DNA from 2 places in the Ideonella sp. sgz306126 genome. Region 2 is predicted to be linked to the other one. Evidence: predicted binding sites of a transcription regulator. Region 2 holds the regulator's gene; the other holds the start of a gene.
What was found. The regulator FNR, encoded in region 2, switches genes on or off when oxygen is low (the NO sensors DNR and NnrR bind a similar motif). The targets are predictions, from matches to a motif close to TTGATNNNNATCAA.
Positions count from the first base shown of each region.

Region 1: AC0N04_RS05000 (cytochrome C) is a predicted target of FNR. The motif match lies at 5,366-5,379, and genes of this name have one in related genera.

Region 1 is NZ_JBVYWP010000002.1:127,772-143,184, forward strand. It holds gene AC0N04_RS04975 (TonB-dependent receptor) at 1-462, shown strand, start outside; gene AC0N04_RS04980 (alkaline phosphatase family protein) at 572-2,113, shown strand; gene AC0N04_RS04985 (sensor histidine kinase) at 2,155-3,537, opposite strand; gene AC0N04_RS04990 (response regulator transcription factor) at 3,513-4,178, opposite strand; gene AC0N04_RS04995 (COG4705 family protein) at 4,198-4,956, opposite strand; gene AC0N04_RS05000 (cytochrome C) at 5,610-6,995, shown strand; gene AC0N04_RS05005 (c-type cytochrome) at 7,006-7,608, shown strand; gene AC0N04_RS05010 (hypothetical protein) at 7,627-8,208, shown strand; gene AC0N04_RS05015 (ArnT family glycosyltransferase) at 8,279-9,847, opposite strand; gene AC0N04_RS05020 (hypothetical protein) at 10,090-10,314, opposite strand; gene AC0N04_RS05025 (hypothetical protein) at 10,653-11,150, opposite strand; gene AC0N04_RS05030 (hypothetical protein) at 11,164-12,327, opposite strand; gene AC0N04_RS05035 (ATP-binding protein) at 12,453-14,276, shown strand; gene AC0N04_RS05040 (sigma-54-dependent transcriptional regulator) at 14,273-15,413, shown strand, end outside.
Region 2 is NZ_JBVYWP010000004.1:399,635-415,047, reverse strand. It holds gene AC0N04_RS14330 (Fe-Mn family superoxide dismutase) at 61-642, shown strand; gene AC0N04_RS14325 (DUF192 domain-containing protein) at 694-1,158, opposite strand; gene AC0N04_RS14320 (heavy metal translocating P-type ATPase) at 1,392-3,521, shown strand; partial or broken gene ccoS (cbb3-type cytochrome oxidase assembly protein CcoS) at 3,530-3,664, shown strand; gene ccoN (cytochrome-c oxidase, cbb3-type subunit I) at 3,760-5,202, shown strand; gene ccoO (cytochrome-c oxidase, cbb3-type subunit II) at 5,224-5,847, shown strand; gene AC0N04_RS14300 (cbb3-type cytochrome oxidase subunit 3) at 5,863-6,036, shown strand; gene ccoP (cytochrome-c oxidase, cbb3-type subunit III) at 6,085-7,002, shown strand; gene ccoG (cytochrome c oxidase accessory protein CcoG) at 7,017-8,504, shown strand; gene AC0N04_RS14285 (nitrogen fixation protein FixH) at 8,525-8,800, shown strand; gene AC0N04_RS14280 (hypothetical protein) at 8,881-9,123, shown strand; gene fnr (fumarate/nitrate reduction transcriptional regulator Fnr) at 9,196-9,930, opposite strand; gene hemN (oxygen-independent coproporphyrinogen III oxidase) at 10,091-11,500, shown strand; gene AC0N04_RS14265 (sulfite exporter TauE/SafE family protein) at 11,503-12,198, shown strand; gene ylqF (ribosome biogenesis GTPase YlqF) at 12,313-13,230, shown strand; gene dusA (tRNA dihydrouridine(20/20a) synthase DusA) at 13,245-14,267, shown strand; gene AC0N04_RS14250 (DMT family transporter) at 14,269-15,126, opposite strand; gene glnT (type III glutamate--ammonia ligase) at 15,226-15,413, opposite strand, start outside.

The DNA.
Region 1 (15,413 bases), on a different contig from region 2:
CGCGGTGCCGAGGCCGAGGTCACCTACTACGTCGGCGCCGGCTTCAGCCTGTACGGCAACGCGGCCTACAACCAGGCCAAGCAGACCGCCAACGGCCTGCAACTGCCGGGCGTGCCCAAGACGACCGCCACGCTGGGCCTGATCTTCAACGACGGGCCGTGGTACGCCTCGGCGGTGACCAAGGTGGTGGGCTCGCGCTATGGCGACATCCATGCCGACGCCTCGGGTGCGCCGGTGGGCATCTACAACTTCGCGGCCAACAACGTCACCAACCTGAGCGTCAACTACACCGTGCCGCATGGCTTGCGCGTGCCGGCCGGCACCAAGATCGGCGTGCAGGTCAACAACGTCTTCGATCATCGCGACCTGAACGCGCTGGCGGCCTACACCGCCAACAACGTGCCGCTGTTCTTCTCGCTGCCGGGCCGCGGCGTGACGCTGAACTTCTCGGTCCCGTTCTGATCCCGCGCGCGCCTTGGCGCGCACTCCGGTGCTGCGCCGACCAGACCACTCCGCGGTCGGTCGGCGCAGCACGCTGTCGCTCACCCGGGCGCCCTGCCCGCCCCATCCCATGACCAACCGCTTCTCCCGTCGCCAGCGGCCCCGCCGGCTCGCGCTGGCGGCCTTCGCCGTCGCCACGCTCGCCAGCGCCACCGCCGTGGCCGCGCCGGCCCCGGCACCGCGCTTCCAGCATGTGATGCTGATCAGCGTCGACGGCCTGCACGCGCAGGACCTGCAACGCTACGTCGCCAGCCATCCGGCTTCCACGTTCGCCACGCTGGCGGCCCATGGCATCACCTACACCCAGGCCCGCACGCCGGCGCCGGCCGATTCGTTTCCGGGCCTGCTCGCGTTGACCACCGGCGGCACGCCCTCGGCCACCGGCGTCTACTACGACGTCACCTACGACCGCACGCTGTCGCCCCCCGGCAGCGACTGCCGCTCCCACGGCAGCGTCGTGCGCTACGACGAGTCGCTGGACCTGCCCGGCGCGCCCAAGGGGGCGGCGGTGCTCGACCCGCACCAGCTGCCGCTGGATCCGGCTCATGGCTGCGCGCCGGTCGCGCCGCACCAGTACCTGCAGGTCAACACCGTCTTCGACGTGGTGCACGCCGCCGGCGGACGCACCGCCTGGGCCGACAAACACCCCGCCTACGACCTGGTCCAGGGTCCGTCGGGTCACGGTATCGATGACTTGTACACGCCCGAGATCGGCGACAACTTCCGCGGCGCGAGCGACCCGGGCGCCGACAAGATCACGGCGTCGGTCGAGCGCACCGCGGCCTACGACCGCGACAAGGCCCAGGCGGTGCTGAACTGGATCGCCGGCAAGGACCACGCCGGCAGCCGCGACGAACCGGTGCCGGCGCTGTTCGGGATGAACCTGCAGGCCGTCAGCGTGGGGCAGAAGCGCGGCGGCTACCTCGACGCCGCCGGCCGCCCCGGCCCGGCGCTGGACAAGGCGCTCGCCGACACCGACGCGCTGCTGGGCGACCTGATGCAGGCGCTGCGGCAGCACGGCCTGGCCGATTCGACCCTGGTGGTGCTGAGCGCCAAGCACGGCAACGGCCCGATCGATCCGTCCCGCTTGCGCCGCATCGACCAGGCCGGCTTGCAGCGCGTGATCGCGCAGACCGCCGGCGCGGCGCCGGCCCAGCTGACCACCGACACCGCCGCATTGGTCTGGCTGGACCCGACCCACCCCGCGAAGCCGCGCGACGTGGCCGCGGCCTTGACCCGCCACGCCGCCGAACTGGGCATCGACCGGGTGCTCTGGGGTCCGAGCCTGGCGCGCGCCTTCGGCGGCCGCGGGTTGCCGCGCCGGCAGCCGGACCTGGTGGTGGTGCCGCGCGCCGGCGTGATCTACGTCGAGGCCGGCGACGACAAGCGCGCCGAGCACGGCGGCTTCTCGGACGACGACCGCCATGTCGCGCTGCTGCTGTCGAACCCGGTGGCGTTCAGCGGCCCGGCCCAGGTGAGCCGGGCGGTGAGCACGGTGCAGGTCGCTCCCACGCTGCTGCGGGCCCTGGGGTTGAAGCCCGACGCCTTGCAGGCGGTCTCGGCCCAGCACGTGCACGTCCTACCGGAACTGCCGCAAGGCGGTCCCCGGTAAGCGCGCAAGCCCCCGGGGGCTCGCGGCATTACTCCGGGGGATCAGCCGATCGCGGGTGACGCAGCGTCAACCCGCTCCGGCGGCAGCGGCAGCCGCAGGCTCAGGCGCAGCCCGTCGAGCGGCGGCGGCGCGGATGCCAGCCGCACCTCGCCGCCCAGGCGTTCCACCAGCGTCTTGACGATGGACAGACCCAGGCCGGAGCCCGGCTGGCCATTGCCGAGCACGCGGTAGAAGGCGTCGAACACCCGCTCGCGCTCGTGCTGAGGAATGCCCGGGCCGCTGTCGTCGATGTGCAGCAGCGCGGCGCCGTCCCGCAGTTCCAGCGCGACATCGACCCGGCCGCCGGCAGGCGTGTAGCGGACGGCGTTGTCGATGCCGTTGCGCAGCAGCGTGAACAAGTCGATCTCGCTGGCGCTCAACCGCACGTCGTCCTGACCGGTGACCCCCAGGTCGATGCCCTTGGCCTGGGCGAGCGGCATCAGGTCTTCGAGCACGCGGCGGATCACCGCCTGCACGCTCACCCGATCCGCCGGAGGCGACGCGGCGGCCGACTGGGCACGGGCCAGTGCCAGCAGTTGCTCGAGCAGCAGGCGATTGCGCGCCAAGCCTTCGCGCAGACGGGCCAGACGCTCGGCCGCCTCCGCCGGCAGCTCGCTGTCGGCCAGGCGCTCCGCCTGCAGCGACAGCGCAGTCAGGGGCGAGCGCAGTTCGTGCGCCGCGTCGGCGACGAAGCGCTGCTGCGTTTCGATCGACTGCGCCAGCCGCGCCAGCAAGCGGTTCAGCGCGACCACAAACGGGCGCACTTCGAGCGGCAGCGGCTGCGGCGCGATCGGATGCAGGCCCAACTCGCTGCGCTGGTCGAGTTCGGCCGACAGATCGGCGATCGGGCGGAAGCTCGACCTCACCAGCCGGGCCACCAGCAGCAGCAGCAGCGGCACCAGCACCAGGAAGGGCAGCACGGTGCGCAGCGCGCCGGCCCGGGCGGCCTCGTCGCGCACCGCGGTGTCCTGCGCCACGGCCAGGCGCTGGCCGGTGGCGAGCGTGCGCACCAGCACGCGGTAGCGGCGCGCGCCCGCCGGCGCGGTCTGCAGGCCCTCGACCAACGGGACGCTCCAGGCCATCGTGCCGGCCGCCGCCGCCGCGGGCTGCCCCGCCGACGGCAGCATCTGCACGGCGACCGGGAAATCGACGTCCCCGGCGGACGCGTCGGGGGCGTCGGCCGGGCGCGGCGCGGGCAGGTGCTGCCGGTCGAACAGCGCGGCCACCTGGCGCAGCACGTCGTCCTGCAGTTCGTTGGCCTCCTGCAGCGCATTCAGGAACGCCAGCGCGCCGGCCGCCACGGCCACCGCGACAATGGCCAGCAGCAGCTCCAGCGACAGCCGCAGCCGCAGCGAATGCTTCAGGCGCTCTTGGAAACCATCCATCCCACGCCTCGCACGTTGCGGATCGCCTGGCTGCCCAGCTTCTTGCGCAGCGCGTGGATCAGGAACTCCACGGCGTTGCTCTCGACCTCCTCGCCCCAGCCGTAGATGCGCTCTTCGAGTTCGGCCCGCGAGAGGATCGCCCCGGGCCGCTGCAGCAAGGCCCGCAGCAGCGCGAATTCGCGGTTCGACAGGCGCACCGCCGCCGCGTCGCCGCAGCGTGCCTCGCGGGTCGCCGGATCGAGCAGCAGTTCGCCATTGCCCAGCAACGGCGCCGCCGCGCCGCCCTTGCGGCGCTCGACCGCGCGCATCCGGGCCAGCAGCTCGCTCATCGCGAAGGGTTTGAGGACGTAGTCGTCGGCGCCGCCGTCCAGGCCCCGGATGCGATCCTCCAGCCCGTCGCGGGCGGTGAGGATCAGCAGCGGCACCGGGCTGCCCTGGCCGCGCAGGCGCTTGAGCACGTCCAGTCCGTCCCGGCCGGGCAGGCCCAGGTCCAGCAGCACCAGGTCGTAGGACTGGGTCGCGAACGTGTCCAGCGCCGTCTGGCCGTTGCGCACCCAGTCCACGGCATACGAGGCGTCGCGCAGCGCAGCCTGGACGGCCTCGCCGATCATCGCGTCGTCTTCGACCAGCAGCACCCGCATGGCGTTGGCGCCGCGGCGCTCAGTGCGCCCGCTCGGCCGCGCGGTGCCTGAAGAGCGTCAGGCTGAGCAGCATGAAGCCCAGCAGCACCGCCGACGCGGTGTAGCGGCTCAGTGCCAGGCCGCCGGCCGCCACCGGCTTGTCGAGGAAATCGCCGACCACGGCGCCCAGCGGGCGGGTCAGGATGAAGGCGGCCCAGAACAGCGCAGTGCGGGACAGCCGGGTCCACAGGTAGGCCGCGACCAGCAGCGCCAGCAGCACGCCAAACACGAGCATGCCGCCGCGGTAGCCCAGGCCTTCCGAATCGGCCGTCCAGTCGCCCAGCGCGGTGCCCAGGGTCTGCGAGAACATGATCGTCGTCCAGTAGAACATCTCGGCCCGGGGCGTGCGGATCGACGTCACCGACACGGTGCCCATCGTGCGGTGCCAGACGAACAGCGAGGCCAGCAGCAAGCCCAGCAGCAGCGAGGCGCCGCCCGCGTAGCCGATGCCCAGCGAGCGATCGGCGAAGTCGGCCAGCGTCGTGCCGACCGTGGTGGTGGCGATGATGGTCGTCCAGTACAGCAGCGGGTGGAAGCCCTGGGCCCGGATCTGCGCGGCCACCGCCACGGCGAAGACGGCGGCGAAGATGGCGGTGGCCACCAGGTAGCCGAGGTTCATCGACATCGACACGGCGTCGCCGCCGGTCTCGCCCAGGGTGGTGGCGGCGATCTTGATCAGCCAGAACACCAGAGTGACTTCGGGGACCTTGCTCAGGGCCAGGTCGGTGCGCTTGTTCATCGGTCGTCCATTCCATCAGGTCGCCGTGGCAGGCCCCGGTGGGCCGGCGGATGAGGCGAGGAGCATCCAGTATCCCCGCGCACACTTAGGCGAACCCTAGCCGAGGCGGGCGGCGAAGCCGAGGCGCGGGGCCGCGAGGACCGGGTCCGCCGCCGCGCTGTCCGGACCGGCCGCGGCGGCTTGATAGCGATCAGTCTCGCGCCGATCGCGGCCGGTGGGCCGGCGGGCCACCCGGCGTGCCCGGTGCGGCGCCGCCGCCGATCGGGGTGCCGGGAGGGTCGTGGCGCCTGGACCACGGGGTAAAGGCGAGCGTTTTTGTCAGCCTGACAGACATAAATCTTTACCCTCTGTGGTGTGCAGGGCACAAATATCGATGCAAATGCAGGTCGGTGTCCGCAATGCGTCCAGGTTGACATCTGTCAACCTTCGCGCGACCCTGAAAGCGTCTCATGGCGTCCTGCCGCCAGAGAACCGATCGATGTGCCCCCCTCTGAAGCCGACCGCCACCACGTCGTGGGAACTCGTTCCCGCGGCCGACGCGGACCGCACGGCCGAACGGGGCATGAAGCCTCCGACGGAACGCCTTCCGATCATTGATGGCATGGGATCCACCCAGGCCCCGACATCCCACCCAGGCTGAACAGGAGATCGTCATGAGACCCAGCAAACTGAGGACATTCCTCGCCACCATGGCCGCGGCCAGCGGCGCCCTGCTGCTGGCGCCCGGCAGCGCCCAGGCCGTGCCCAGCTTCGCACGCCAGACCGGCATGGCCTGCGAGGCCTGCCACACCGTGTTCCCGGAGCTGACGCCGTTCGGGCGCCGCTTCAAGATGCACGCCTACACCATCGACAACCTGCCGCAGGTCAGCGGCATGAGCGCCAACAAGGACCAGACCCTGGTGCTCAACCAGGTGCCGCCGCTGTCGTTCATGCTGCAGGCCTCGTACACCAGCACCAAGGCCAAGCTGCCGGACTCGCAGCAAGGCGTGGGCTCGGTGCCGGCCGACGCGCTGGCACAAAACGGCCAGGTGCTGTTCCCCCAGCAGGCCAGCCTGTTCTATGCCGGACGCATCGCGCCGAACTTCGGCGCCTTCGTGCAGATGACCTATGACGGCACCGCGGGCACCTTCGGCTGGGACAACACCGACATCCGCTATGCCCGCCCGGCCAGCGACACCTTCCTGTGGGGCGTCAGCGCCAACAACAACCCGACCGTGCAGGACCTGTGGAACACCACCCCGGCCTGGCAGTCGCCGTTCGACCAGCGCAGCGCCACCGCGCCGACGCCGGGCGTCTCGACCATGATCGACGGCGGCCTGGCAGGCGCCGGCGTCGCGGGCCTGAGCGTCTACGGTTCGTGGAACGACGTGGTCTTCGGCGAGGTCGGTGCCTACCGCTCGGCCCCGGCGGCGGCGCAGATCGACAGCACCAGCACCAACGTGGTCCATGGCATGGCCCCGTACTGGCGCCTGGCCTACGAGCGCCAGTGGGACCGCAACTCCTGGGAGGTGGGCGCCTACGGCGTGGACGTCAACATGTTCCCGGGCGGCGGCAACGCCCTGTCCGGCCCGACCAACCACTACCGCGACTGGGCGATCGACTCGCAATACCAGTACATCGGCGACGAGAACCTGGTGTCGGTGACCGCCACCTACATCAAGGAAAACCAGACGCTGGACGCCACCTACGCGGCCGGCGGCTCCGCCAACCCGACCAACAGCCTGAAGACGCTGCGCGTCGGCACCAGCTACTACTACCAACGCCGCTACGGTGGCGCGCTGGGCTACTTCTCGACCACCGGCACGACCGACGCCACCCTCTATCCCACCGGCGTCCCGGTCGGCGGCTACGCCAACGGCTCGCCCGACAGCCGCGGCTGGAGCGCCGAGTTCGACTGGGTGCCTTACGAGAACACCAAGTTCGCGCTGCAGTACACCGCGTACAGCAAGTTCAACGGCGGCGGCAGCAACTACGACGGCATGGGCCGCAACGCCAGCGACAACAACACCGTGTACCTCCTGGGCTGGATTAACTTCTGAGCAGGCCACCATGAAGAAGATCACCGCATTCGCACTGACCGCCCTGCTGGGCGCCACCTCGGGGCTGGCGTTCGCGCAGCAGACCCCTCAAGCGCTGGCTGCCGGCGTCTGCTCGGCCTGCCACGGCCCGGAAGGCCGCAGCGTGTCGCCGGTGTTCCCGCGCCTCGCGGGACAGCAGGCCGCCTACATCGTGCTGCAGCTCGACGCCTTCCGCGGCCATGTCCGCGGCGACCCGAACGCGCAGGCCTACATGTGGGGCATGGCCTCGCAGCTGAGCGACGATTCGATCAACGGCCTGGCCGAGTACTACGCCAAGCAGCCGGCCGTCAAGGAGAAGGCCGGCACGCCGGCGCTGATGGCCGAGGGCGAGAAGATCTACACCCAGGGCATCCCGGCGCAGAGCGTGCCGGCCTGCGCCAGCTGCCATGGCGCCAATGCCGAAGGGGCGGCGGCGTTCCCGCGCCTGAGCGGCCAGCATGTCGAGTATCTGGTGGCGCAACTGCAGGGCTTCCAGTCCGGCGTGCGCGCCAACGCGCCCATCATGCTGAACGTGGCCCGCACGCTGAGCACCGAGCAGATGCAGGCGGTGGCCAGCTACGCGGCGGCGAAGTGACCGGCCGGGGTGCATGACATGCCACGTGCCGATCTGACCCGCAGGGTGACCCGCCCAGGCCGGGTCCTGCCGCTGATCGCGTCGCTGGCGCTGCTCGGCACGCAGGCCGCCTGGGCCGGCGAACCCGACGTCGCCACGCTGCAAAGCGAGGTCCAGGCGCTCCAGACCATGGTGTTGCAGCTGAACGCACGGGTCGAACGGCTGGAGGGCACCTCGCCGCCGGCCGCGGCAGCCGCCGCGGCTGCCCCTGCGGTGCCGAAACCGAACGCCCTGCCGGCGGCGATGCCGGCCGCGCCGGTGACGGTGCCACTGGCCGCCCAACCGGCGCCGGTGGCCGCCCCACTGGCCGCGCTGCAACCAGGCGCGACCCCGGCCGACCTCGGCCCCGAGGCGCTGCTGCGGCTCAACTGGGCGAAGATCGCCGCGGCGATGCCGGCCAGCGAGGTCTCGACCCTGCTGGGCAAGCCGTCGAAGATCTTCACCGTCGACGGCCGCACCGTCTGGTACTACGTGTACCCGTCGATCGGCACCGGCTCGGTGTTCTTCACCGGCGACAACCGGGTATCGAGCCGCCACTCGCCGTTCGGCTGGGGCGGTTGAGCCTGCGGCGCGCCGCCGGGAGGCGGTGCGCCGGCCGCGCGAGCGCTCACCCTCGCGTCAAGGCCACGGGCTAACGCGCGCAGGGCCGGCTCGGATCGAGCGCCGGCTGGACACGCCAGACCAGGCCGGGGAAATCCGCGCCGGCCGGCTGCCAGCCCTCGGCCGACGCCGGCGGGTTGTCGCGCAGCACCAGGCGGGCGCAGTGCAGACGGGCGGAGTCGCTCACCCACGGGCTGATCGTGGCGTCGCCGTCGATCAGCACCAGCGGATGCTCGTGCATGCGCAGCGACAGGGCGCCGGCCACCGCGCCCGGCCCATCGATCACCCGCACCGGGCCCCCCAGAGCCCGCCGCACCGGCCGGCTCAGATCGTGGGCGAGGCGTGCCGACGGGAAACGGCTCCAGTGGGGGCTTTGCAGGCCGGCCGGCGCCTTGGGCGAGGTCGCCAGGTTGATGGCCAGCAACAAGCCCTGCAGGACCACGAAGGCCTTGAGCGCCCGCGGCACATGCAAACTCAGCCGGCCGCCGCGGCGCCAGGCCCACAGCTCCATCACCGCCGGCACGGTGAAGTGCACGAAGGCCGTGCCCCATTGCGCCTGCAGGTCGGATCCGAAGACCAGCCCCATCCCGGCCATGAACAGCAGCGGCACGAAACCGAAGGACCACAGCAGCGCGCGGTCCAGATCGATCGCCGCAGGCCTTGCCGAAGCGGGCGGTTCGCCGTCCTGCGCCGCGGCGCCGGAGCCCGGCGAGGCGATCGCGAAGGCCAGCAGCAGCCAGGCCGGCAGCAGGCGGTTGAAGCCCTGGTCGACCAGCCACCAGAGCACGTCGGACACCCGCTTGCGCACCGACATGTCGGCGGCCAGCGACGAGTTCATCGCATAGTGGATCGGCCCGAAATCGTGGTTTACCAGCCAGACCAGGTGCGGCGTCATCACCAGCAGCGCGACCAGCGTGGCCAGCCAGGCGCCGGTGCGATGCACCCGGTCCGCCCAGCCGCGCTGCTGCCACCAGACGACCGCGACGCACACCCCGGTGACGGCGATCTGGTACTTGCTGATGCCGCCCAGGCCCAGGCTCAGGCCCAGTGCGGCCCACCACCCCAGGCTGCGGGTGCGAAAGGCCTGCCAGCAGGCCACCGCGCTGGTCGTGACGAACAGCATCAGCACCGTGTTGTGGTTGTAGAAATGCAGGCGGCCGTTGTAGTAGGTGATGCACAGCCCCGCCAGCAGCGCGACGCTGGCGAAGGTGCGGCCGCGCAGGCGGAACAGCAGGCCGGCGAACACGCCCATCGACGCCAGGGTCAGCAAGGCCCCCATCAGGTAGCTGCTGCTGGCGCGCAAGCCCAGTTCGTGCACCACCGGCCACAGCAGCCAGGTGGGCAGCGGCGGGTGCTTGTAGTAGCCCCACTGCAAGGAGCGCACCCAGGTCAGCTGCTCGACGTTGTCCATCGGCGGCGTCAGGCTGACCAGGCTCAGCTCGCCGAGCCAGACGGCGGCGAACGCCGCCAGCCCCAGCACGACCCGCCAGGCAAAGGAGGCCGGCAGCACGCGCGCCAGGAACCGCCACGGCGAGCCGGCTGGCGCAGGAAAGGCCGCCGTCGAGAGGTCTGGCGGCGTGATCGGGCGGGAGCTTTCCAAGGTCGAACTCTTTTCAAACTGCTGGTGAAGAGGCGTGGACTGCCCCCGGGGAGGGCCTGCTCGCGCGAGCAGCACCGGGTCTTGCGGGCGAGCGGGATCGGCGGGCGAGCCGCTGGGCAGCGGCGCATTTTCGTACATTGCCGGCCCGCGCGCCTGCGCGAGGTGGCGGGCACCGCCGCCGTGGCCCGAACCGCGGGGGTCGCCGCGGGTCGCCGGCCCCTGTGCCGGCGGCGACCCCGCGCTCAGGCCGCCCGCATGGTGCGGCGCAGGACGTCGACGCTGCAGCCCTGCACGAGTTCCAGCAACAGGCCGCGCGCCACGTCGGTGGCGATGCGTCCCTCCAGCTGGACGCTGCGGCTGCCGAAGTCGCGGTTCCAGACCGTCAGCATGTCCGACTGCGTGGCGTAGAAGCCACCGAAGATCCGGTCGCCATAGCGAATCGTGATCGGGGTTCCTCGCATCAACATGGCGATACCTCCATGAACCCCGGTAACGCTGTTCCGCGACGAACGCCCCGCAGCGTGGGCGGCGGCGACAAGACGACAACGGACAGCGCCCGGCGGGGCGGTGAACAAGTCCTGCGCGGGGATCGCGAGGTGCCTGCCGAGGCTTCAACGCAATCGGCGGGCCAACCCGTCCGCGGCGCGGGCCGCCGCGCCGGTCCGCCGGGCGTGGCCAAGGGCGAAGCGGTCGATCGGCCGCCCCGTCGCGACGCCCGCGCCGGCGTCGGTCGACGCCCCAGTGCGCAAGAACTTGCAGAGAGCGCTGCGCAAGCCGACGAGACTTGCGCACACGGCGCCCGGCCTCAATGCGGGCAGGGTGCGGTGCCGTCCGGACTGGCGATCAGCGCGGCCACGTCGACGCGCGGATCGACCGAGCAGGCCGACACGTAGCCGACCGCCCCCGGCGTCGCCGCCACGAAACGCAGCACCGCCTCCTCCGAGGCCAGCACCGGCGGCGGCAGCACGCCGTGGAAGTATTCGTCGTTCCAGTAATCCTGCAGGTCTTCGGGACTGCGCTTGAACAGCCACATCGAGAAGTTGCGCCGCAACGGGTGCGACGCCGGCAAGTTCACCGGCAGCACCCGGCTGCGGTCCGGCCACAGCAGCCGCTTGCGCGCGTAGATGGCATAGACCAGGGAGCGCGACAGCGGCAAGGCCAGCGACGACGAGGGAGCGACGACCACCGCGATCGGCGGCTCGGGCGGACCGGCCCGCACCGCCGGCACCGAGAGCGCCAGCCACAGCGCCAGGGCCAGGCGACGCCGCGCGGTCGACAGCGGGTTGGCAGCGGATCGAAGCACGCCGGGCATCCGCTCAGAACAGCAGCGTCACCGAGGTCAACAGGCCTTGCGGCAGCCCTTCGGCCGATGCGTTCGACCGCACCCATTCGGCCTTGGCCACCCAATGCCGCCCGCTGCGGTAGACCACGCCGAGCAGTGCCGAGCGGCTGCTCAAGGCGTCGTCGGCGCGCTTGTAGGTCTCGATCCGCGTCACCGCGAACCAGCGCAGCGTCAGCGGGAAGACCGCCTGGACGAAGCCGCCGTGCTCGGTGGCGCCCGGCTGGCCGGTGGCGCTGCGCCGCGCGATCGCTTCGGTGCTGAGCTCGGTGCCGTGCGAACTCCAGACCAGGTCGATGCCGGCCAGCCGGAAGCTGTCGGTGCTGTCGTCGCGTTGCACGAAGTCGCTCAGCGAGGCGCCGACCTGCAGGGCCGGCGTCAGCGCGGTCGCCAGGCGCAGCCCGAGCGCGCGCCGGAACGGATCCTCGCGCGGGCTGGCGCGCCAGCCGCTGCCCTGCGAGGCCCAGAGCTGGTAGTCGACCCAGTGATTGCCCACCGGCAGGCTGCCGAAAGCCATCGCCCCGGTGGCGTTGGTGGGGAAGGCCGAATCGGAAATCAGCGGCCGCAGCGTGGTCCAGGTCAGCGGGTCGGAGTGTTCCTGGTTCCAGCGCCCGATCGGCGTCAGGAACTTGCCCACCCGCAGCGTCAGCGCGTCGCTGGCCCGGTAATCGGCGTACAGGCGCTCCAGCGAGACGAAGGCCGCGGAGGCGGCGCCGTCCTGGCTGTCGACGTGCGAGGGCAGTTGGGCCGCGTCCTCGGCGTCGACTTCGCCCAGCAGCTTCCAGGTCGCGCTGGGCTCCCACCACAGGATCGCGCTGAGGTGGCTCAGGTTGAGCCGGCTGCGGTCGCTGAACTGGGGGTCGCTGGACGCCGAACCCGCCGCCACGCCCGCGCCGCCGGACTGCGGCACCAGCAACTGCAGCGTGCCGTATCCGGCCAGGTGGACGCCCGGGCCGAACACCCGGCCGGCCGGCGGCGCGGCGGGCAGTTCCTCGGCCACCGGCGCCTCCACCGCGTCGGCCCGGGCGAGCAGCGGTGCGCCCAGCAGCGCGCACAATCCGAGCCCATGCAGCCAGCCTCGCCAGATCGTCGTCAGCGCTCGGTCGCGGCGTCGCCCGCGGACGGGGGGGAGGAGGTTCATGGCGTGAGGCACGGAGCGGTGATTGTCCACAATGGCCGGCACCGCAATCTCCGTGCCCTGTCGGCGTGGTCGCGCGCACGGTCCCGGGCGGCGCTGCGGCCGGCCCGGGGACGGTCTCGGAGCGGATGGCGTTGACCCTCAGGCGAACCCTGCTGCTGGCCTTTCTGCTGCTGGGCATCCTGCCCAGCGTGGTGCTGTCCTGGCTCAGCTTCAGCCGCACCCGCTCGGCGATGGAGGCCAAGATCGCCCAGGGGCTGAACGTGCAGGCGCAGAGCCTGCAGGCCGACATCGACACGATGCTGTTCGAGCGCTTCCAGAACGTGCTGGTCTGGAGCCGCTCCGAGCTGATGCAGGATCTTCGCTTCGGCGACGTCGACAAGCGGGTGACCTCCTACCTGGTCGGGCTGGCCGACGGCTACGGCGACGTCTACCAGCGCCTGCAATGCCGCAGCACGGACGGCGTCGTGCTGGCCAGCTCGATGGCCAGCGACATCGGCCAACGCGTGCCCGCCGACGACCCGCGCCAGCTGTCGGCGATCGCCCGCCTGCCCGGCGGCCAGGCCCGGCTCTACCTGCCGCCATCGGGTACCTTGAACGATCGACTGCCGATCTGGATCGACACCGACCTGGGCGCCGGCGATGCCCCGGCCGGCACCGCCGGCGCCCAGCTGCGCCTGGCGTTCAACCCGGCGCAGATCAGCCGCCTGCTCGACAACGCCGCCCTCGGCGGCCGGCAGGTCGTCGTGCTGGACGCCCAGGGACGCTGGGTCGCCGGCTCGCGCGGCCTGCGCGGACTCGCCCTGCCCGACGCCGCGCAGCGCCTGGCGGGCCTGGCCGTCGCGGCGTCGGGTGCGACCCGCGTGGACTCGGGCCAGCCGTGGTCGGCGGCGCCGATGCTGATCGGACGCGGCCCGTCGCGCGCCACCCGCGCCTTCGGCGGGTCGGGCTGGACCACGCTGGTGCTGCAGCCGGTCGACGAGGCGCTGGCGCCGGTCGGCAGCATCGCCAGGACCTTCCTGGTGCTGTTGCTGGCCGTGCTGCTGGCCACGCTGGCCGCCGCCACGCTGGCCGCCTCGATGATCGAGCGCCCGATCGCGGCGCTGACCGAGACCGCCGTGCGCTATCAGCGGGACGGTCGCCTGCCGACGACGCCGAACGTGGCGTCGCGCATCACCGAACTCGACGAGCTGGGGCGAGCCTATCTGGCGATGATCCGGTCGGTCGAACACTCGCGGCGCGAACTGGTGCGCAGCTCCAAGCTCGCGATGCTGGGCGAGTTCTCGGCGGTGCTGGCCCACGAGGTCCGCACGCCGCTGGGCATCCTGCGCTCCTCGGCGCAAGTGCTGCTGCGCGACCCCGGGCTCAGCGCCGACAGCCGCGAACTGATGGGCTTCATCGAATCGGAGACCGAGCGGCTGAACCGCCTGGTCTCGACCATGCTCGACACCGCGCGCCCGCGCCGGCCCCAGCTCGGCCCCTGCGACCTGCACGAGCTGCTGCGCCGCTGCACCCAGATGCGCAGCGTGCAGCCGTCGGGTGCGCCCACATCCGCGTCGATCACGCTGCACCTGGAGGCCACCGACCCGCGGCTCGACGCCGACGCCGAGCAGCTGATGCAGACCCTGTTCAACCTGCTCAGCAACGCGCAGCAGGCGGCGGGCCCGACCGGGCACGTGCTGCTGTCGACCGCCGATGCCGGCGACTGGCTGCAGTTGCGTTGCGAGGACGACGGCCCCGGCATCGCGCCGGCCGTCGCCGAGCGCCTGTTCGATCCCTTCGTGTCCGGCCGCGAAGGCGGCATCGGCCTGGGGCTGGCGGTGGTGCGCCAGATCGTCGATGCCCACGGCGGCCAGATCAGCGTGGGCCGCAGCGCGCTGGGCGGCGCGCTGTTCACCCTCCACCTGCCGCGCCACCCGCCCGCCCCCCTTCTGGAGACTGCCCGAGCATGAGCCCCGCGAACATCCTGGTCGTCGACGATGAAGCCCACATGCGGCGGGTGCTGGAGATCATGCTGGGCCAGCTCGGCCACCGCGTGCGCAGCGCCGCCGATGGGCGCCAGGCCCTGGCCTGGCTGGAGGACGAATCCTTCGACCTGGTGTTGACCGATTTGCGCATGCCCGTGCTCGATGGCCTGGGCCTGCTGCAGGCGATGGCCGAGCGCGACCGCCTGGTGCCGACGATCGTGATGACCGCGCAGGGCAGCGTCGAATCGGCGGTGCAGGCGATGAAGCTGGGCGCGCGCGACTACCTGTTGCGGCCCTTCGACGTCGACGTCCTGGAACTGGCGGTGCGCCGCGTGCTCGCCGGCGAGCAGATGCGCCTGGCGCATGACTTCCTGCGCGAACAGGTCGAGCGCCCGGGCGAGGATTTCTTCGGCCGCAGCCCGGCGATGCGGGCGGTGTTCGAGCAGATCGAGCAGGTGGGCCCGACCCGGACCTCGGTGCTCATCACCGGCGAGACCGGCACCGGCAAGGAGCTGGCCGCGCGCGCCGTGCACCGCGCGTCCGACCGCGCCGCCCAGCTGTTCGTGCCGATCAACTGCGCGGCCCTGCCGGCCGAGATGGTCGAGGCCGAGCTGTTCGGCCACGACAAGGGCGCGTTCACCGGTGCGGTGAAAGAGCGGATCGGCAAGTTCGAACTCGCCAGCGGCGGCACGATCTTTCTCGACGAGATCACCGAGATGCCGATCGCGCTGCAATCCAAGCTGCTGCGCGTGCTGCAGGAGGGCAGCATCGAACGCCTGGGCAGCAACCGCAGCATCGCGCTCGACGTGCGGGTGATCGCCGCCTGCAACCGCGACCCGCGCGAGGCGGTGCGCGAAGGACGGCTGCGCGAAGACCTCTACTACCGCCTCAATGTCTTCGCGCTGGACCTGCCGCCGCTGCGCGAGCGCGTGGACGATCTGCCCGGCCTGGTCAGCCACCTGGCCCGCCGCCAGGGCCGCCGGATCGAGCTGACCGCGCAGGCCCTGGCCTGCCTGAAGGCCTATCGCTGGCCGGGCAATGTGCGCGAGCTCGACAACGTGATCCAGCGCGCGCTGGTGCTGTGCCGCGGTGACTTGATCAGCGACAACCACCTGCCGGCCG
Region 2 (15,413 bases):
GGCAAGCTCGGCCCCAGGCCGATCGAATGCTTTGCTGATCTCACCTCGAAAGGAACCTGCATGACCCACACGCTGCCTGCGCTGCCCTTCGGCCTGGACGATCTCGCGCCCCACATGAGCCGCGAGACGCTGGAATACCACCATGGCAAGCACCACAACGCTTACGTCACCAACCTGAACAACCTGATCGGCGGCACGGAATTCGCCGAGTTGTCGCTGGAAGATATTGTCCGCAAATCGAGCGGCGGTATCTATAACAACGCGGCGCAGATCTGGAACCACACCTTTTTCTGGAATTGCCTGAAGAAGGACGGCGGTGGTGAGCCCAGTGGTGCCCTGGCGTCGGCCATTCAGGCGAAGTGGGGTTCCTATGCGGCATTCAAGGACGCGTTCACCAAGAGCGCGGTGGGCAACTTTGGCTCGGGCTGGACTTGGCTCGTGAAGAAGGCGGATGGCAGCGTCGACATCGTCAACATGGGCGCGGCAGGGACGCCCTTGACCACCGCCGACAAGGCCTTGCTGACCATCGACGTCTGGGAACATGCCTATTACATCGACCACCGCAATCTGCGTCCGCGGTTTGTCGAAACCTTCCTGAACTCGTTGGTCAACTGGCGTTTTGCCGAGGCCAATTTCGCCTGATTGCGTTTTTGCGCGGCATTGAAAAGGCCGGCCATGCCGGCCTTTATTTTTTCAGCGAAACGGCGCGCCCGAGAGTTTGAAGCCGGCCTTCATGCCGCGTTTGGCAAACCAGCCCTGATTCATTTCCAGCACGAATCGAACCGGGCGTGCCGAACAATGTCCGGTTTCTGTCTGCGGCGCCATGTCCTCGATGTTCACGACGGTGCCCTGTTCGTCGATGAAGGCCGCGGACAAGGGAATCAAGGTGTTCTTCATCCAGAAGCATTGCGTGGCGGGCGCCTCGAACACGAACAACATGCCGTTCTGAGCCGGCATCTGTCGGCGGAACATCAGCCCGATTTCCCGCTCCGTTTCCGTCGTCGCGACCTCGGCCGTGATGTTGTAGAAGCCCGCCGAGAGTGTGATCGTCGGCAAATGCTGCGGCTCCGTCTGAGCCTGGGCAGCATGGACTGTGCACAGAAGGGCCAGGATCGCGCCCAGCCATTGGAAACAGGGTTGATTCTTGATAAATGTCATGACGTTGCACCGGGGTGACGCTAGATTATCGAACGTCGCGGCCCCTTTGGCGGTCGACAAGGTTGTCTTGCCCGCCTGATGAACGCTTCCTCCGCCGTTTCCGCTGCCCCCGCCATCGCCGGCGGGGCGGAACTGGACGTTCTTGACGATCCGGTGGCGCAGCAATCGTTCACCCGGTTCCTGGAGTCGCCGGGGGGCAGCGACAGGGCGAATCGGCCTTCCTGGTGTCCGGCATGTACTGCGCCGCCTGTGCCGGCTTGATCGAGTCGGCCCTGTGCGGCGTGGACGGCGTGCTGGAGGCCCAGGTCAATGCGGCTGGCCAGCGTGCACGCGTGCGCTGGGACCCGGCGAGGACGTCGGCCTCTGCGCTGGTACGAGCCGTGCGATCCGCGGGCTACGACGCCGTCCCCGACGCCGCCGCACCCGCTCGGGAAATGCGCCGCAAGGAGCGTCGAACGGCGCTGTGGCGTCTGTTCGTCGCCAGCTTCTGCGCCATGCAGGTGATGATGTTCGCAACGCCCAGCTACGTCACCTCAGGCGCCGAATTGGCGCCGGATCTGCGCCAATTGTTGAACTGGGGCAGTTGGCTGGTCTCGCTGCCCGTGCTGATCTTCTCGGCAAGCACGATTTTCCGAAATGCCTGGCACAGCGTGCGGAGTCGTCGCATCGGCATGGACGTTCCGGTCGCCCTGGGCCTGGGCGTGACCTTCATCGCCAGTTCCGGCGCCACGTTCGCGCCGAACAGCCTGTTTGGCAGCGAGGTCTATTTCGACTCGTTCACCATGTTCATCAGCTTCCTGCTGGCAGGGCGCTTTCTCGAAATGGCCGCACGCCACCGGGCGGCCGAGGCTTTGGAAAAGAGCCTGGCGGGCATGCCCGAGACGGCACGGCGGCTGTCGGATGGCGGTTCGGTGGAGGTGGTGAGCGTTCAGCGCCTCAGGGCGGGGGATCGGGTCGCCGTGGCTCTCGGAGCCTCGTTCCCCGCCGATGGAACCTTGGTGCAAGGGAGTACGCGCGTCGATGAATCCTTGCTGACGGGCGAGTCGCGGCCGGTGTTGCGCCAGGTCGGCGACGAGTTGGTGGGGGGCAGTATCAACCTGGGAGATCCGGTGGTGATGCGCGTGCTGCGCGTCGGGGCCGACACCCGCTACGAGGCCATCGTGGCGCTGATGCGGGATGCCTTGAGCCAGCGCCCTGCGATGGCAAGGCGCGCCGATGCCTGGGCGGGCCCGTTTCTCTGGGCCGTGCTGGTGCTGGCGGCCGGGGCCGCTGCCGCGTGGTCGGTGATCGATCCGTCGCGGGCGGTCTGGGTCGCGGTGTCGGTCCTGATTGTCACCTGCCCGTGCGCGCTGTCGCTGGCCGTGCCTTCGGCCCTGGTGGCCGCGACGGCCGCGCTGGCGCGGCGCGGCGTGGTGCTCCAGCGCCTGGATGCGTTGGAGGCCATGGCCCGGATGAACCGTCTGTTGCTGGACAAGACGGGAACGTTGACGGAAGACCGTTTGGCCTGGGTGTCTACTCGGGGCATCGATGGCGGGGAACCCCAGCGGGCGGATATCCGGGCGGCGTTGGCCTTGGCGCGGTGGTCCACCCACCCGCTGTCGCAGGCGCTGGTTGCGGCGGCACCGCCCGACTCGCAAGGCATCGAGGCGCCAGCATGGCATCAGGTGCAGGAACTCGCAGGGCGGGGTCTGCAGGGGCAGGATGCAGACGGACGGGTCTGGCGACTGGGCTCGGCGGCCTGGGTCCGCGATGGTCTGGAGGGACCTGCCGGCGATGCGGACGAGGCCGAGGTCTGTTTCGGGCCTCGCGGTCAGGTTCTGCTGCAATTCGGCTTGCAGGAACGCCTTCGGGAAGGCGCCCAGGAGGCGATCAGGGCGCTTCGCGACGAGGGCTTGTCCCTGGGTTTGGTGTCCGGCGATGCGGCGAGGCGGGTCACCCGTCTGGGTCAGCGCATCGGGATCCCGGACGCCGTTGGCGACGCCCTGCCTCAGGATAAGTTGGCGGCGCTGGCGACCGCGCAGGCGCGCGGCGATGTGGTGGGCATGGTGGGCGACGGCGTGAACGATGCGCCGGTGCTGGCCCGTGCCGACGTGTCGTTCGCGATGGGGCAGGGCGCCTTGGTTTCGCGGGTCCATGCCGACGCGGTGATTGCGTCGAACCGCCTCGGCGACATCGTGTTGGCGCGTCAGCTGTCGCGCCGGACGCTGCGCGTCATCCGGCAGAACTTCATCTGGGCTGCCGCCTACAACAGCGCGTGTATTCCGCTGGCATTGACCGGTCACCTGCCGCCCTGGGCTGCCGGACTGGGGATGGCGCTCAGCTCGTTGATCGTCGTCGGCAATTCACTTCGACTGTCGCGCTGACGGCCATCATGGACATTCTTTATCTGCTGATTCCGCTGTCCGCCGTGTTGGTATTGACCATCATCGCGGTTTTTGGGTGGGCCCTGCACCGGGGTCAGTTCGACGACCTGGAACGAGAGGGTGAGCGAATCCTGCAACAGGATCCGGAACCGGTTGACGCCGATCAAGCGAAGGCGTTGCCAGTTCAAAAACAATCGCGTGATTAGTGTTTCCGAGTCTTAAGAAGAGGAGGCCTTCGATGGCAACAAGTTCCGTGCCGGCCCAACAGCCGGTTTATACAGATGCCGTGGTGCGATGGTTTGCCATTGCCGCTGTGGTGTACGGCATCGTCGGGATGCTGGTGGGGGTATGGATTGCGTCTGAGCTGGCCTGGCCCGAGCTCAACATGGGCATTCCGTACATCACCTACAGCCGTCTGCGGCCTTTGCACACCAACGCGGTGATCTTCGCGTTCGGGGGCTCGGCACTTTTTGCCACCAGCTATCACGTCGTGCAGCGCACCTGCCAGACGGCGTTGTTCCTGCCCAAGCTGGCGTGGTTCACCTTCCTCGGCTGGAACTTGGTCATCATTTCGGCCGTCATCACGCTGCCGCTGGGGATCAACACCGCCAAGGAATACGCTGAGCTCGAGTGGCCGATCGACATCCTGATCGCTATTGTTTGGGTGGCCTACGCGGTGGTGTTCTTCGGCACGATCGGGATCCGCAAGGTGCGCCACATCTACGTGGCCAACTGGTTCTTCGGCGCCTTCATCATCGCCGTGGCGTTGCTGCACATCGTCAATAGCGCTGAAATTCCGGTCACGCTGTGGAAGAGCTACTCCGCCTACGCGGGCGTCCAGGACGCCATGGTGCAGTGGTGGTACGGCCACAACGCAGTGGGCTTCTTCCTGACGGCCGGCTTCCTGGGGATCATGTACTACTACATCCCCAAGCAGGCCGAGCGCCCGGTGTATTCGTATCGCCTGTCGATCGTCCACTTTTGGGCGCTGATCTTCACCTACATGTGGGCCGGTCCCCATCACCTGCACTACACCGCGCTGCCGGATTGGGTGCAATCGGTGGGCATGATCTTCTCGCTGGTGCTGCTGGCGCCGAGCTGGGGCGGCATGATCAACGGCATCATGACGCTGTCGGGTGCGTGGCACAAACTGCGTGACGACCCGATCCTGAAGTTCCTGATCGTGTCGTTGTCGTTCTACGGCATGTCGACCTTCGAAGGCCCGATGATGGCCATCAAGACGGTGAACGCGCTGTCGCACTACACCGACTGGACGGTGGGTCACGTTCACTCCGGCGCGCTGGGTTGGGTGGGCATGGTCACGATCGGTGCGCTTTATCACCTGATTCCGCGGATGTTCGGTCGCAAGAGCATGTACAGCATCCGGGCCATCGAATTGCATTTCTGGATCGCCACCATCGGCATCGTGCTGTACATCGCATCGATGTGGATTGCCGGCGTGATGCAGGGCTTGATGTGGCGCGCGGTCAATCCTGACGGCACGCTGGTCTACAGCTTCGTCGAAAGCGTCAAGGCGACCTACCCGTTCTACGTTATCCGCGTGTTGGGGGGGATCCTCTACCTGACCGGCATGCTGATCATGGCCTGGAACGTCGCCAAGACCATGGCCAATGGCCGCATCACGCCGGTGCCGATTCCCACGGCCCTGGCACACGCCTGAGTCAGGACGAGGAGTAGAAAAATGGCTACACAACAACACGCCCCTCGCGGTCACGAACGGATCGAGACCAGCAACTTTCTGATGATCGTGCTGATCTTGATCACCGTCGCCATCGGTGGCATCGTCGAAATCGTGCCGCTGTTCTTCCAGCACTCGACGACCGAGCCCATTCCTGGCTGGAAGCCTTACACCGCCTTGCAGCAGACGGGCCGCGACATCTACACCCGGGAAGGCTGCTACACCTGCCACTCCCAGATGATTCGTCCTTTCCGCGCCGAGACCTTGCGGTACGGAGCCTATTCGGTGGCGGGAGAGTCGGTCTATGACCACCCGTTCCAGTGGGGGAGCAAGCGAACCGGTCCTGATCTGGCGCGGGTGGGCGGTCGCTACAGCGATGAGTGGCACCGCATTCACTTGAACAACCCTCGTGATCTGGTTCCGGAATCGAACATGCCGGCCTTTCCGTGGCTCAAGGACGCCAAGCTGAACCCGGACGACATCCAGCCCAAGATGCGCGCGTTGCGCAAGGTGGGCGTGCCGTACACGGATCAGGAGATCGCGGATGCGCCGGAGCAACTCAAGGGCAAGACCGAACTGGATGCGTTGATCGCTTACCTCCAGGTGCTGGGCACCGCCCGCAAGTAAGAAACGAGGCTGGCCATGGATTTCGACATCAACGTGGCGCGCAGCCTGATCACCCTGGTTTCGCTGATGATGTTCATCGGCCTGATCGGGTGGACTTGGGCGGCCCATCGCAAGGCGGCCTTCGATGAAGCGGCCCAGCTGCCATTCCTCGATGACGAGCAGTCTGTGGAGCTTTCCGAACGGAAGTGATGTGTACGGGAGCGGACCGGATCTGCTCCCGACCGACTGGAGAACGACATGAGTGACTTTTTCAACAGCGGCTGGTCCATCTTCGTGGCCACCGTTGTCATCGTGGGCCTGATCGCCTGCCTGGCCTTGCTGATCTTCGGGAGTCGCCAGCATGTGGTGGCCACCGACAACAGCACTGGCCACGTCTGGGATGAAGACCTGAGGGAGATGAACAACCCGTTGCCACGCTGGTGGATGGGGTTGTTCGTGCTGACCGTGGTCTTTTCCGCCGTCTATCTGTTCCTGTTCCCGGGCCTGGGAAGCAACCCTGGGGTCCTGAAGTGGAGCGAGGATGGTCAATGGCAAGCCGAACAAGACAAGGCCCGCGCGGCGATGGCGCCGGTGTATGCCGGATTTGCAAATCTGACCGCCGAGCAGTTGGCCAAGAACCCGCAGGCCATGGCCATCGGTGAGCGTCTGTTCGTCAATACCTGCGCGCAATGCCATGGATCGGATGCCCGCGGCAGCAAGGGCTTCCCCAACCTGACCGACAACGACTGGCTCGGTGGCGATGGCAGCCCGGCCTATATCGAGACCACCATTCTCAATGGGCGCACGGGTGTCATGCCGGTGATGGCGCCGGCGGTCGGGACGGCGGATGACGTGCACAACGTGGCCAACTACGTGTTGAGCTTGTCGGGCGCGGCGCACAGTTCGGTCGCGGCGGAATTGGGCAAGCCCAAGTTTGCAGCCTGCGCGGCCTGCCATGGCGCCGACGGCAAGGGCAATCATGCGATCGGTGCCCCCAACCTGACCGACAACATCTGGTTGCATGGCTTCGGCGAAGATGCCATCACGGCGATGGTCAACAATGGCAAAACCAACGTGATGCCGCCTCAAGGTGCTCGGTTCACGCCGGAACAATTGAAGGTGCTGGTCGCCTACGTCTGGAATTTGTCCCACAGCACAAAGGTCGCCGCTCAGTAAGGTAAATTGGCAGCATGAGCGATACCCCCGCCCCTATTCAGTCGACTCCGATCCACCAATCTCCTCCGGACGACGACAGCGTTGAGGCGCTGGTATCGCTCTATCAGAAGCAGAAGAAGATTTACGCCCGTGCGGTATCGGGCGTGTTCGCCAAATGGCGCTGGGCGCTGGTCTGGTTCACCCAGGTTTTGTTTTACAGCGTCCCTTGGCTGACTTGGAATGGTCGGCAGGCGGTGTTGTTCGACCTGATTTCAAGGCGCTTCTATATTTTCGGGTTGGTCTTGTATCCGCAAGACCTGATCTATTTGTCAGCGCTGCTGATGATCTCGGCCTACGGCTTGTTCTTGTTCACGGCCGTGGCGGGGCGACTGTGGTGTGGCTTTGCCTGCCCGCAGACGGTCTACACCGAGATCTACATGTGGATCGAGCGCAAGTTCGAGGGAGACCGCCCTCAGCGCATGAAGCTTGACGAAGGCCCCTGGACTGCCAACAAGCTGTGGCGAAAGGGCGGTAAGCAAGCCAGCTGGATCCTCTTCGGCCTGTGGACGGGCTTCACGCTGGTGGGCTATTACACGCCGATCAAGCAACTCGCCGCCGAGGCGGTCACGCTCAGCTTTGGCCCTTGGGAATGGTTCTGGGTGCTGTTCTATGGCTTTGCGACCTACGGCAACGCAGGCTACATGCGCGAGCAGGTCTGCAAATACATGTGTCCGTATGCGCGCTTCCAAAGCGTCATGTTCGACAAGGACACCCTGATCATCAGCTACGACACTGAGCGGGGCGAACCTCGCGGCGCCCGGTCCAAGAAGGCCGACCCGGCGAAATTGAATCTGGGCTCCTGTGTGGATTGCGGCCTGTGCGTGCAGGTCTGCCCCACCGGCATCGACATTCGCAAGGGGCTCCAGTACGAGTGCATCGGCTGTGCCGCCTGCATTGATGTCTGCGACGGCATCATGGACAAGATGGGTTATCAGCGGGGCTTGGTGCGTTATGCCACCCAGAACGGCCTTGCGCAGCATTTCGACAAGCAGCAGATGCTTCATCGTGTGTTGCGTCCTCGCGTCTTGGTGTACACGGCCATCCTGCTGCTGATCTGCACCGCCTTTGCGGTCAGCATCACCCTGCGGAGCCCGTTCCGCGTCGACGTGGTCAGGGACCGCGCCTCGCTGGCACGCATTGTCGGCGCCGGAAACATCGAAAATGTCTACCGGTTGCAAATCATGAACAACGCCGAGAAGGCCCAGCACTATCAGGTGTCCGTTGCAGGGCTGCCTGGCATCACGGTGGCGGGAGATGACGGCCGTACCAACAGTGCAGATATTCTGGTCGGGCCCGCGGAAGCCCATTGGATCACGCTGGAAGTTCGCATTCCCTTTGAATCGAGCCAGCAGGTTGGGTCCGGGGTGCACGAGATCCACTTCAATGTCGAGCGCCTCGCCTCGGGGACGGATGGCACGCCTGCGACGGTCTCGGAGAAATCCACCTTCCTGGTACCTCGCTGAACGAATCGGAGATTGACACGATGTCGAATACCCAGGTTTCCCCTGTTGCCAGCAGATCCGAGTCCATCGAGAGTCAACGCCCATGGTGGACTTATGGGATGGTGTGGATGGTCATCAGCGGCCCGCTCTCGGTGGTCATCGCCGCCTTGATCAGCGGATACGTCGCCTGGCATGGCCAGGACCCCGTGCTGTTGCACGACGATGTGGGCCCCCCGCCATCGGCCATCAAGGCCGGAACCGATTCGCAGACCCCGGCGGAACTTGCACGCAACCACGCCGTGGTATCCAAGCACTGAATGCAGGTCTCCCCCATCGCGGGCAGGGACATGGAAGGGGGACTTGAATGAAAGTCGGCAGATCGAGCTTCGGAATACGCTTGCTGTGCGTTCTGTGGCCATCGTTCCTGATGGCCGGAGTGATGGAAATGCTGGTGTTTTCCGTCGTCGACCCGCACACGCTCCAATGGTTCGGCGGTGCCATGATCGAGTGGAGTTCAACGGCCGTCTACACGCTTGCGTTCTTCGCCTTCTGGCTGATCATCTCGACCGCGAGCGCGTTGACGCAATTGCTGGTGACCTGTCCGCCCGACAGCTTCGAGGAGCGTGCCCCTCAACTCTAGCAAGCGCTGCTCGCTTGCCTTCGATACCGGCGCCAGGGCCGGACGGACTGCCAGAATCCAGTCCGGTCTGTGTCAGCAGTTCGCGCCGTTGACCAGTTGCTGCAGTCCGGCCTGATCAACGATGCGGATATGGCGCTGCTTGACTTCGAGAAAGCCATCTTCCTGAAACTTCGAGAAGGTTCGGCTGACGGTTTCCAATTTCAAGCCGAGGTAGCTGCCGATCTCTTCGCGGGTCATCCTCAGAATCAACGAAGAGGCCGAAAAGCCTCGCGCTTCTAGGCGTTGCGTGAGATTCAACAAGAACGCCGCCAGCCGCTCCTCGGCACGCATGCTGCCCAACAACAGCATCACGCCGTGGTCGCGCACGATCTCGCGACTCATGATCTTGTGGAATTGGTGCTGGAGGTCGGTGAACTCACGCGACAAATCCTCCAACTGGCTGTAGGGGATAACGCAGACCTGAGAGTCTTCCAGCGCTACCGCATCGCAGGAATGCCGGTCGTTGCTGATGCCGTCCAGGCCCAGCAATTCGCCTGCCATCTGAAACCCGGTGACCTGATCGCGTCCGTCCTCCGACGACACGCAGGTCTTGAAGAAGCCGGTCCGGACCGCATACAGCGATTGGAACGGATCCCCCGAGTGGAACAGCGTATCGCCTCTGGCGACGGTCTTGCGGGTTGCGACCAGATCATCCAGCCGGTCCAAATCGTTCCTGCCCAAGCCCACGGGCAAGCACAGCTCCCGCAGGTTGCAACTGGAACAGGCCACCTTGAAGGCCTCAGGCTTCACACGCAGCGAATCAGTCATGATGACGATTATCGCTTGAGGGGAAAGTTTGCGGCAGCCCCACGCACGCGGCGTCGCAGGATTCAAACAACGTGCGAGGCAGGGTCTTTCCCGGCACGCAAACGCCAGCTGCCTTGAGACACATCAAGGCTCAGCCCCCCCACTTTGGCACCATCGCGCCATGGAACTTGTTGCCTCCGCACCACCGATCGGGTTGCCCACAGACTTGCTGGAGCGTTTTGACGTTCCCGGGCCCCGCTACACCTCCTACCCGACCGCAGATCGCTTTGTGGAGGCCTTCACAGCGGGCGATTACCAGCGCGCGCTGACGCAGCGCAGCGAAGGCGCCCAGGTCGGGGGCAAGCAGCCGCTGTCGATCTATGTCCACATCCCGTTCTGTGAGTCGGTCTGCTATTACTGCGCCTGCAACAAGGTCATTACCAAACACCATGACCGCGCCGCCGAGTATCTGAGCGCGCTCGACATCGAGATCGGGCTTCACGAGAAGGTGCTGGGCGACCAGCAGGTGGTGTCGCAAATTCACTTCGGGGGCGGGACACCGACGTTTCTGAGCGATGCCGAGTTGTCCGGACTGATGGAGCGGCTGCAACAGGCCTTTCGCGTCGCACCCGGTGCCGAGATCTCGATCGAGGTGGATCCTCGCACCGCTTCGCCGTTGCGCTTGGCGGCTTTGCGGAAGATGGGCTTCAACCGGATCAGCTTCGGGGTGCAGGATTTCGATCCCGAAGTCCAGAAGGCAGTCCATCGGGTCCAGTCCTTCGAGAGCATCCGCGATCTGATGCACGCGGCTCGCGAACTGGGGTTCGAGTCGATCAATGCCGACCTGATCTACGGCTTGCCGAAGCAGACCCCGACCTCCTTCGCCCGCACCGTGGCGCAGATCAGCGAACTCCGACCCGATCGCATCGCCTTGTATTCGTACGCACACCTGCCGCAGCGCTTCAAGCCGCAGCGCCGCATCGATGCGAGTCAATTGCCCCCGCCGGACCATCGTATCGCGATGCTGTCCGGGGCGATCGCCGGTTTTCTCTCCCATGGCTACACCTACATCGGCATGGACCATTTCGCGCTGCAGGGCGACTCGCTGGCGGCGGCCAAGCGCCAAGGGCGACTGCACCGGAACTTCCAGGGCTACAGCACGCAACCCGATTGCGACCTGATCGGGCTGGGGGTGTCGTCCATCGGCCGCATGGGGGCGACGTACAGCCAGAACGCCAAGACCCTGCCGGAGTATTACGACGCGTTGCGGCAAGGGCAGTTTGCGATCGTGCGAGGCTTGGCGCTGACCCGCGACGACCTGCTGCGACGCGCCGTCATCATGGCGATCATGTGCCAGGGCCGCCTGGAGTTCGAATCGATAGAACTTGCCCACCTGATCAAGGTGCCCGAGTACTTCCGCAACGAACTTGAGCAACTCAAGCCCTATGTCGAGATGGGTCTGGTCACGCTGGACGCCGGCGCCGTGCAGGTCACGGCGCAGGGCTGGTTCTTCGTGCGGGCCATCGCCATGGTTTTTGACAAGCATTTGCAGGCGGATCGCGTTCGCGAGCGGTTTTCGCGCATCATCTGAGGGTGAACTTCACCCTGATCTTCAGCGCGCTGCTGATGGGGCTGGCCGGGTCGGTGCATTGCGTGGCGATGTGCGGTACCGCAAGCACCGCGGCGGTTCGCGCCTGCGGGCGCTCGCGCCCCCTTCTCGCTGCCTGGGCCTTTCATCTGGGGCGCGTGCTGGGCTATGCCGCCGCGGGGGCGGTGGTGGCTTCCAGCGTATCGCTGCTGGCGCGACTCGGGCAGTGGAGTCCCGCTCTGCGCCCGCTCTGGGTCCTGGCGCACATGGCCGCCCTGGGCCTGGGCCTGTGGTTGCTCTGGAAGGGTCGGCAACCGGAGTGGCTTGAGAGCTTGGGCCGCACGGACCGTCACCTGGGTGCGCCGGATGGCAACGGCTGGCAACGCATGCGGGGTCCCGTCGGCGCTGCCGCCATCGGGAGTGTCTGGTTCGCATGGCCGTGCGGCCTGCTGCAGTCGGCCTTGATGGTCGCCGCCCTGGCCAATGGGCCCTGGGCAGGCGCCTCGGTGATGGCTGCCTTTGCGGTGGCCTCGTCCTTCGCGCTGGCCGGCGGGTCGGCGTTGTGGATGCGGTGGCGTGGCGGGGGCGGGCGGGCCACCGTGCTGATCATTCGCTTGTCGGGCGCGGCGTTGGCCGGTGCATCGGCCTGGGCCTTGGGCCACGACGTGTGGATGCGCGTCGCGGCCTATTGCGCGACCTGAACCCCTCCGCGGTTCCCGAAGAAGGCCGCACCCCTTTGAGACGCGTCCGAGGCGTGCCAGCCCACGCTGCGGCGACAATGGCGGACTGTTCTTGCCGCGCAGCGCGCCTTCCCGATGTCCGTTCAATGGTTTCCCGGCCACATGCATGCCACGCGCAAGGCGATTGCCGAGCGCATGAAGCAGGGCGTCGACGTGGTGATCGAACTGCTGGACGCGCGCTTGCCCGGGTCCAGTTCCAACCCCTTGCTGGCGTCGCTGACCCAGGGCAAGCCGGCGTTGAAGCTGCTCAACAAGCAAGATCTGGCCGATCCGGCCAGCACGGCCCTGTGGCTGGCACATTTCAATGCCTTGCCGGAAACCCGTGCACTCGCGCTGGATGCCGGCGAAACCGCCCCGGCTCAGAAACTGGTCGTCGCCTGCCGTGACCTGGCCCCGCTGCGTGGCGGCATGGCCAAGCCGCTGCGGGTGCTGATCTGCGGCATTCCGAACGTCGGCAAATCGACGCTGATCAACACCTTGGTCGGCAAGAAGTCGGCCAAGACCGGCGACGAGGCCGGCGTCACGAAGAACGAACAGCGCATTGCGCTGGCCAGCGACGTGATCCTGTTCGACACCCCGGGCATGCTGTGGCCCAAGCTCAGCGTCGAGCAAGGTGGCTACCACCTTGCCGCCAGCGGCGCGGTGGGCAAGAACGCCTACGACGAGGAAGAAGTGGCTCTGGCACTGCTGGAGTCCCTGCAGCGCCACGCTGCCGACCGACTCGAAGCCCGCTACCGCGTGAGTGGCGCGGCGGCCCTGGTGCCCGAAGCCTTGCTGGAAGCGATCGGCCGCCAGCGTGGCGCGATGCAATCGGGCGGGCGCATTCATCTCCAAAAGGCGGCCGAGATCGTCCTCAACGATTTCCGCTCCGGGGCGATGGGGCGCATCACCTTGGAGACACCGATGGAATTCGCCGCGTGGCAGACGGCGGCCGAAGCGGCGCAGGCCCAGCGTCCGGAACGCCGTTCCAAGCGCGTCGTGCGAGGCACATGATGGCTCCTTCCCCGATGAACACCGCTCGCTCCCCCTGGCGCCTGTCGGTCGCTCCGATGCTCGATTGGACGGATCGCCACTGCCGCTATTTCCACCGTCTGCTGACCCGGCACGCCCGGCTTTACACCGAAATGGTCACCACCGGCGCCTTGCTGCACGGAGACCAGGGCCGGCACCTCGATTTCAATCCCGAGGAGCATCCGCTGGCGCTGCAACTGGGCGGTAGCGAGCCGGCCGAGCTGGCGTCCTGCGCCAAGCTGGCCGAACGCTGGGGCTACGACGAAGTCAATCTCAACTGCGGCTGTCCCAGCGAGCGGGTGCAGCGCGGTGCCTTCGGTGCCTGCCTGATGAATGAGCCGGCCCTGGTGGCCGATGGCGTGAAGGCGATGCGCGACGCCGTGTCGATCCCGGTGACGGTCAAGCACCGTATCGGCGTGGACCAGTCCGAGAGTTACGGCTTCGTCCGCGATTTCGTCGGCACGGTCGCGCGGGCGGGGTGCGAGGTCTTCATCGTTCACGCCCGCAGCGCCTGGCTGAAAGGCCTGAGCCCGAAGGAGAATCGCGAGATCCCGCCGCTGCGCTACGAGGTGGCCGCGCAACTCAAGCGCGACTTTCCGGATCTGACCATCGTCGTCAATGGCGGCATCGCGGCTGCCGATCAGATCGCCGAGCACCTGTCCCGGGTGGACGGCGTGATGGTCGGTCGCGAGGCTTATCACAATCCCTGGTCGATGGCTGACTGGGACTCGCGCTTCTTCGGCGCAACGCAGGCTCCGGCGCGGTCGCGCGAGGCGGTCGAGGAGGCGATGGTGGCCTACATGGCCCGCGAGTTCGAGCGGGCCCAGGTTCCCTGGGCGCACATCGCCCGCCATATGCTGGGCCTGCGCAACGGCCTGCCAGGGGCCAGGCGCTGGCGCCAGGTCTGGAGCGACCATCGCCTCAAAGGCCTGACGGCTGGCGAGGTCTGGCACCATGCCCGGGACGCGGTGCCTGCGGCCGCCGGCACGGCGATGACGGCATCGTCCGCGACGGCCTGAGTCACGCGCTCGCGGTGGCCAGGCGTGGCGGCCAGGTGGCCAGCAGCAGGCCCAGCACGGCCAAGCCGAGCGCCAGGCCCTGCGATGCGGTCATGCGTTCGTGCAGGAACACCACGCCGACGGCGGAAGCCGTCACCGGCAACAGCACCGTGAAAGCGCCTGCCCGAGGGGCCGGCACGCGGCGCAGCCCTTGCATCCAGAGCCAGACGGTGGCCACGCTGGCTGCCAGCGCGTAAAACAGCAGCAAGGCCCAGGTCGGTGCGGGGACCTGGGCAAAGTCGAAGCGGCTGGCCTGCCACAGCCCCAGCGGCGTGACCAGCGCCAGCCCCCACAGGTTGATCAAGGCGCTGATCCGCCGCGCAGACACCTGCGCGGTGAGCCGCTTGCCGATGACCACGTAAGCGGCCTCGCAGAACGCCGCCACCACCAGCATCGGGTAGCCCCACCACGCGCCGCGACCGGCGTCGCCGGCGGTCTTCGAGAGCGACAGCAACGCAATGCCAGCGACCGCAAGGACGATGCCCCACGCGACCCGGCGGGGAATCTGTTCGTGCAGGAACACCCGCGAGAGCAGGGCGACCGCGGCCGGGATGCCGGCCATGATCACGCCCGCTGCCACGGCGGAGGTGGCCTGCACGCCGAACAGCATGCAGATCGAGAACAGAAAGTTGCCGAGAAAGCTCTCCCAGAACAGCAGCCGGCGGTCGTGCGGCGTCAGGGCTGGTTCGTGCGCCTGGCGTCGCACCCAGCCCAGCATCGCCACGGCCGCGATGCCGAAACGCAACCAGGCCAGCAGAAAGACGGGGAAGCTCGCCACCAGCAGGCGCGACAGGCCTACATAACTGCCGACCAGGGCCATGCTGGCCGACAGGCTGGCATAGGCCAGCCAGGGCACCGGGGCGTGTTTCAAGCCACCGTCCCCCGACGACACCCGGACCTCGCCGGCCGACCGGCAGGCTCAGAACGTGGCCGCATAGCGCTGCAACTCCCAGTCGCTCACATGGCGCGCGTAGGCGATCGCCTCGGCCCGCTTCAGGCGCACGAACTCGCTGGCCAGGGTGGAACCGAGCGCGCCGCAGACCACCGGGTCTGCCTCGAGCGCGGCGGCGGCCTCCGCCAGCGACTGTGGCAGCACCGGGATGCCGC